One region of the Polaromonas potterensis genome, then DNA from elsewhere that is predicted to be linked to it. Evidence: riboswitches for the same ligand, from Rfam matches in the RefSeq annotation. Region 1 holds a riboswitch; the other holds the start of a gene.

Region 1 (3,405 bases):
ATAGGTGCCGTAATAACCCTGGCCGATAAAGTTTTTGAAGACCTGGTTTTTGGCGGCAATCGCCTTGAGCTGCTTGAGCGCGGCGGCCTCGGTCACCGGCGCCGGAATCGCCATGACGCTTTGGCGCGCGATGGAGCGCGGCACAATCCCGTCGATCAACTCGCGGCGCGAGCTGGAGCCCACCACCTTGAGCATATGGACTTCGTCCTCCGCTTCGATGCCGATGTGGCGGGCGATAAACTCAGCAGGATTTTCAAGCTCGCCCAGCGGCTTGGCGGTTGACATCAACATGGGGATTCTTTCCATTGAATGGGACGGGGGCAATTTTTCGACGGGTCGCCCCTAGAAAAATTAGCCCCCTCGGGGGGCAGCGTAGTACGCGAAGCGACAAGCGTGGGGGCGGATATTTATGCGTCTTTGGCAAACGCAGCGTAAGCCGCTTCGTCCAGCAGCGCGTCCAGCTGCTTGGCATCCGACAGCTTGACCTTGAAGAACCAGCCGGCACCCAGCGGGTCGCTGTTGGCCAGCGAGGGGTCGTCGCGCAAGGCTTCGTTGACTTCGGTGATGTCGCCGCTGATCGGCATGTAGACATCGGCAGCGGCCTTGACCGACTCCACCACGCCGGCAATGGCTTTTTGCGCAAACGTGCTGCCGACGGCAGGCAGGTCTACAAACACCACGTCACCCAATGCGTCTTGCGCATGGACGGTGATGCCGACGGTGGCGATGTCGCCGGTCACGCTGAGCCATTCGTGGTCTTCGGTGTACTTGATCATGGTTTTCTCCATTCATTAATGTTGTTAGATGCGGCTGGAATCAGCCGCGGAAATAGCGGTTGGGAACAAAAGGCATGGCCGCCACTTCCATGGCGACGGCTTTGCCGCGCACGATGGCGTTGACACGTGTGCCCAGCGTGGTGTACGCGGGCGCCACATAAGCCATGGCGATCGGCTGGTCGATTGTCGGCCCCAGCAGGCCGCTGCTGACTTCACCAATGTGCTGGCCGTCGGTATTTTGCAACTCGGTGTGTTCACGCACCGGCACACGTTCCAGCGCGATCAGGCCGACCCGTTTGCGTGTCAGACTCGCGGGGTTTGCCAGTTGCGCCAGTACTTTGTCTGCGCCCGGGAAACCACCGGCGCGTGCACCGCCGCTGCGCCGCACTTTCTGGATCGCCCAGTTCAGGCCGGCTTCCACCGGCGTGGTGCTGGTGTCGAGGTCGTTGCCGTACAGGCACAAGCCGGCTTCCAGGCGCAGTGAGTTGCGCGCGCCCAGACCGGCAGGTTTGACTTCGGGTTGGGCGAGCAGGGCTCTGGCCAGTGTTTCGGCCTGCGCCGCCGGTACCGAGATTTCAAAACCGTCTTCGCCGGTGTAGCCGCTGCGCGTGAGGAAACAGTCGCACCCCGCGATCTTGAAATGACCGCCGGTCATGAAGACGAGTTTTTCAACACCGGGGGCGAGGCGGGCCAGTGCGGTGACGGCCTGCGGGCCCTGCAGTGCCAGCAGCGCCAGGTCGGGCAGGGGGATGACCTCGCAGCGGCTGCCGATCTTGGCCTGGATATGTGCAATGTCGCCGACCTTGCAGGCGCCGTTGACGATGATGAAAATGTCGCCCCCACGGTCGCCCACTGCGTGTGGCTCCCTGCCCCCCAGGGGGGCTCTCGCGTCTTGGGGCGGCCCGGCGACGCTCGGATCGCCGCTGTTCGCGTAGTCGCGGTTGAAAAACATCAGGTCGTCAATGATGCCGCCCTCGTCATTGAGCAAGAGGCCGTAACGCTGCTTGCCGACCGCCAGATCGAGCACATCGACCGGCATCAAGGTCTCCAGCGCGGCGGCCGCGTCCGGTCCGACCAGGCGCAACTGGCCCATGTGCGACACATCAAACAGGCTGGCGGCGGTACGGGTGTGGTGGTGCTCGGCCATCAGGCCGGCCGGGTATTGCACCGGCATGGCGTAAGCGGCGAACGGCACCAGGCGTGCGCCAAGTTCTACATGCAGCGCATGCAGCGGTGTTTTCAGCAGAGTGGAATCGGTAGCGGACATAGGCGTTCTCCGGGGCAAAGCGTTATCCATGAAAAATCATGGGCTGCCCCTGCTGTCCGCTTTACCTGAGAGATTCACCTGGCGATACAGGTTTGCTCCTTCGGTGGGATGCCTTGAAGGCAGCCTCTCTCCAGTAGGGAACGTTGTCCGGAAAATACATGCCAAACAACGGTTGCCAGTCCTTTTGCCTGAGCGTTCAGCACACCATAAAGGGGATGCATGCGCCTTCGGCGGTTTTCATGTGAAAACTCTCTCCTGACCGGGTAAGTGTAGCCCAAGCCTTGGGTGCGTACACCTCTGGACAGGCGCAGGAGGAACGGAATACTGCGACCGTTGGGTCCGTATCATCAAGTAGGGCGCGGGTCCGGCTTAGCCGGCCCGCAGGCGCAGCTGCCCCCTCGGGGGGCAGGGAGCTACACGCAGTGAGCGACCGTGGGGGCGCTATTTGGAATAGACCAGATCGCGCAAGGTCAGCGAGAGTGCCGGGAAGTAGGTGATCACCATGAGACAGCCGAGGATCACGAGCACAAACGGAATCAGGTGGGTGACGATGCGGTCCAGTGAAATACGCGCCACCGTGCAGGCCGCAAACAGGTTCACCCCGAACGGCGGCGTGATCATGCCCAGTGCGAGGTTGACCACCATCACCATGCCGAAATGCACCGGGTCAATACCGAAATGCATGGCCACCGGCGCCAGGATGGGCGCCAGCACAATGATGGCGGCGCTGGTTTCGATGAACATGCCGATGATGAACAGGGCGGCGTTTACCCCGAGCAGGAACAGCGCTGGCGACTGCAGCACTTCTTGCAGCCAGCGGCCTATGGCGTCGGGCACACCGGCGCGGGTGATCAGAAAGGCAAACAGGCCCGCGTTGGCAATGATGAACATGATCACGGCACTGGAAATCACGGATTTGCGCAAGACCTGCACCAGGTTCGGCAGGCTGATCTCGCGGTAAATCACCACGCCGACAACCAGCGCGTAAAACACGGCCACGGCCGCCGCTTCGGTTGGTGTGAAGATGCCGCCGTAAATGCCGCCCAGAATGATGACAGGCATCAACAAGGCCCAGCCGGCCTGCCAGGTGGCTTTGCCAAAACTCAGGCGGCCGTCGCCGTCGTTTTTGCCCCAGCCTTTGAGCTTGCAATACACGTAGACAAAGGCCATCAGGGCCACGCTGATAAAAATGCCCGGGCCAACACCGGCGATGAACAACTCGCCGATCGAGACTTCAGCGCTGACACCGTACAGAATCATGGGAATGGACGGCGGAATGATCACACCCAGTTCGGCGCTGGTCGCCTGCAGGGCGGCGGCGTAGCTGGTCGGGTAGCCGTGTTTGATCAGCGCGGGGATCAG
Region 2 (3,405 bases), on a different contig from region 1:
AGGTGCAGCCCAGCAGGATAGTCACGTCGGCGCTGAAAAAGCCCCAGGCCGCCAGCGCCATGATCAGCATCTCCAAGCGCTTCACAAAAACAATCAACGTGCGTTTTTCGTACTTGTCGGCCAGTTGCCCGCTGGTGGCCGAAAACAGCAGAAAGGGCAGGATGAACAGCGCACCGATCACCAGCCCCGCCATCGCGGGCGGCAGCCAGCTGACTTGCAACTGGTAGGTCACCATCACGGTGAAAGCGAACTTGAACAGGTTGTCGTTGGCGGCGCCGGAAAACTGGGTCCAGAAAAACGGGGCAAAACGGCGCTGCTTGAGCAGCGCGAACTGGTTCGGGTGTTCGTTGGCAGACGGGGGGGGCACCGGTGCGGCGGGATCAACACTCATGACGGACTCCTCTTTTCAGTGCTTGCGCGGCAAGCTCTTGCGGCTGCCTGGATGGCCTGCCCGGTTGGCAGGTCAGTGCCCCGGATTCTGCCCTGATTTTTCCGGTTCCCTGGATCCTTGGTTTTTCGAAGATCAATGTCATGCGCAGCCCTTTCAAGGTGTGGGCGCAGTCTGCTCTCACCAACGCCCTCTGCACTTCGTTATCGATACAAGACCACGTCAGAGGACTTAAAGTATCGACCATCGATACCAAGGAGTTCTGATGAGCACAAGCGCTGACCTGGTGACTGCCTTGAAAAAGGAGCTCAAATCCGCCCAGATGACGTATGCCGATCTGGCGCGCGCACTCGGCATGGCCGAGTCCAGCGTCAAACGGATGTTGTCCCGGGGTGACATGCCGCTGTCGCGTGTGGACGCGATTTGCCGCGCCCTGAAACTGGACTTTGCTGATCTTGCGCGGCGGGTGGCCGATAGCCAACCCTTGCTGGCGGAACTCACCGAAGCGCAGGAAAAAGCCGTGGTGGCCGACAAGAAGCTGCTGCTGACCGCCATTTGTGTGTTGTCGCAATGGACGTTGGAGCAGATCACGGGCAGCTACCGCCTTACAGAGACGGAATGCATCAAATATTTCGCGCAACTCGACCGCATCGGCATCATCGAACTCAAGGCCCTGAACCGTTACCGGCTCAAACTCGCCAAAACTTTTCGCTGGCGGCCGCATGGCCCGGTGATGGATTATTTTCGCGACAACGCCTTGCTGGACTATTTTTCCGGCGGCTTCGACGGCAGCGGTGAAGGTCTGCTGCTGGTGCACGGCGCCATCAGCCGCGGCCTGGCACCTTCGTTTCTGGAACGTATGCAACGCGTGGCACAGGACTTTGCGCAGCAACACCAGGCCGACCAGAAACTGGCCGACAAGGACCGCGAAGGCTACACCTTGCTGCTGGCCATGCGCAGCTGGGAGTTCGAGGCATTTACGGCCTTGCGGCGTTAAACATTTTGACAAGCCGGCCCGGCTTCGGTGAGAATCGGGCTCTCATGCAGGAGAGTGGACGCCCCAGGCGTCCCACCGAAGGCGCAAACTCCCATACACGCTCAGGTCCCGTACTGCATGCTGAAAATAGCCGTCTGGAGAGCCTTTGCATCACCTTGATGCATCGCACCGAAGGAGCAAACCCGCAGCGCCCGCTGCGGCGTGAATCTCTCAGGTACCAAGGACAGGGGGAGCGGCAACCAACAGAACGACACCCGTTGTCGGCGTCAACACGCTATCCATTTGATAGCTAGATACGCCCATTCTGCTTGGACCCACTGTCTAAAAGGTTCTCAATATGCGCGTTATTGTTCTCGGCAGCGGCCTGCTCGGCGTCAGCTCGGCCTGGTATTTGTCCCAACTCGGCCATGAGGTCACCGTCATTGACCGGCAAACCTCGCCGGCGGCGGAAACCAGCCACGCCAACGGCGGGCAAATTTCGGTCAGCCACGCCGAACCCTGGGCCAACCCCAGCGCCCCGTTCAAGGTGCTCAAATGGCTGGGCAAGGAAGATGCACCGCTGCTGTTCCGCTTGCGGGCCGATACCCGGCAATGGGCCTGGGGCCTGCAATTCCTGCGCGAATGCACACCTGCCCGCACGCGCCACAACATCCGCCAGATCGTCCAGCTCGGCAGCTACAGCCGGGACATGCTGCAGCAGCTGCGGCGAGACACCGGCATAGACTACGACCAGCGCACGCAAGGCATTTTGCATTTCTACACCTCGCAGCAGGAGTTCGAAGGCGCGCTGGAGCCTTCGCGCCAGATGCGCGAGCTGGGCTGTGAGCGCCGGGTGATCTCGGCCGACGAAGCGGTGGCGATAGAGCCCGCGCTGGCCACCCTGCGCGGCCAACTCGCAGGCGCCACCTACACCGCCGAGGACGAATCGGGCGACGCCCGCAAATTCACGTTAGCCCTGGCCAAACTCTGCGAGGCGCGTGGCGTGCGCTTTTTGATGGGCCACCACATCACGCGCCTGCTCAAGACCGGTAACCAGATCACCGCGGTGGAGGCCACCGATCCACAAGGCCGCTACCTGCAACTGACCGCCGACAGTTATGTGCTGGCGGCCGGCAGTTTCAGCGCGGCGCTGGCCGAGCCCCTGGGCCTGAAGTTACCGATTTATCCGGCCAAGGGTTATTCGGTCACCTTGCCGGTGATAGAACCCACACGCGCTTACCAGGTGTCATTGACCGACGACGAGTTCAAGCTGGTGTTCAGCCGCTACACCACGCCGGGCAGCGACGGTGAGGCCGAAGACCGGCTGCGTATTGCCGGCACCGCCGAGTTCAACGGCTACGACCGCCAGCTCAATGCGGCCCGCTGCCAGGCGATTGTGCGGCGCGTGCAGCAACTTTTCCCCGGCGCAGCCGATGTGAACCGCGCGCAATTCTGGAGCGGCCTGCGTCCGGCCACGCCAAGCAATGTGCCCTTGATTGGCCAGAGTCGCATCAGCAACCTGTTCCTGAATACCGGCCACGGCACCCTGGGCTGGACACACGCCTGCGGTTCGGGCAAGGCGCTGGCCGATATCGTGAGCGGCCGCAGGCCCGAGCTTGATTTTGCGTTCCAGGGCGCTGTGCCCAAACGCTCGCCGGGGGCTGCTGGCCGTTCTCAGGCGCCCGTGGTGAACACCGTCAAGACGCCGGTGTAACCATAAAGCTGGTGGCGGGCAATCTCGCCGCCGGCAAAAAAACCCACCAGCGGCACATCGCCCAGCGCACGCCGCACAATCTGCAGCTCGGCGCTGGACGCACCGAAGTGTGGTCCGCCACGCCCCGAGCAACTGACATATATCGCGCCGGCGATACGCCGGGCCGGGTGCGGCGCTGCGTCGGCGTGTAAACCGCTGAGGGCGCTGGCGACGTCGAGGCTGACTTCTTCGGGCTCCAGCTCTTCGCGGATTTCGGCACAGACACGCACCAGGTCGGCGCGCGCCGCCTCGGCGTTGCGTTCGCAAAAAGCCAGCTTCATGCCCAGG

What was found. Region 1 has a riboswitch for glycine ahead of gcvT (glycine cleavage system aminomethyltransferase GcvT). Riboswitches for the same ligand answer to the same signal wherever they lie in the genome.
Region 2: it holds a riboswitch for glycine, as region 1 does, so the genes downstream of both, R6254_RS08365 (D-amino acid dehydrogenase) here and gcvT (glycine cleavage system aminomethyltransferase GcvT) in region 1, are expected to answer to the same signal.

Annotation. Positions count from the first base shown of each region.
Region 1 covers NZ_JAWQLX010000011.1:50,978-54,382, reverse strand. Annotated here, with positions in the region: gene gcvP (aminomethyl-transferring glycine dehydrogenase) at 1-291, opposite strand, end outside; gene gcvH (glycine cleavage system protein GcvH) at 408-776, opposite strand; gene gcvT (glycine cleavage system aminomethyltransferase GcvT) at 817-2,043, opposite strand; glycine riboswitch at 2,086-2,187, opposite strand; glycine riboswitch at 2,210-2,311, opposite strand; gene R6254_RS18370 (TRAP transporter large permease) at 2,485-3,405, opposite strand, start outside.
Region 2 covers NZ_JAWQLX010000003.1:479,398-482,802, forward strand. Annotated here, with positions in the region: gene R6254_RS08355 (MFS transporter) at 1-391, opposite strand, end outside; gene R6254_RS08360 (helix-turn-helix domain-containing protein) at 654-1,385, shown strand; glycine riboswitch at 1,423-1,511, shown strand; gene R6254_RS08365 (D-amino acid dehydrogenase) at 1,723-3,078, shown strand; gene R6254_RS08370 (FIST signal transduction protein) at 3,039-3,405, opposite strand, start outside.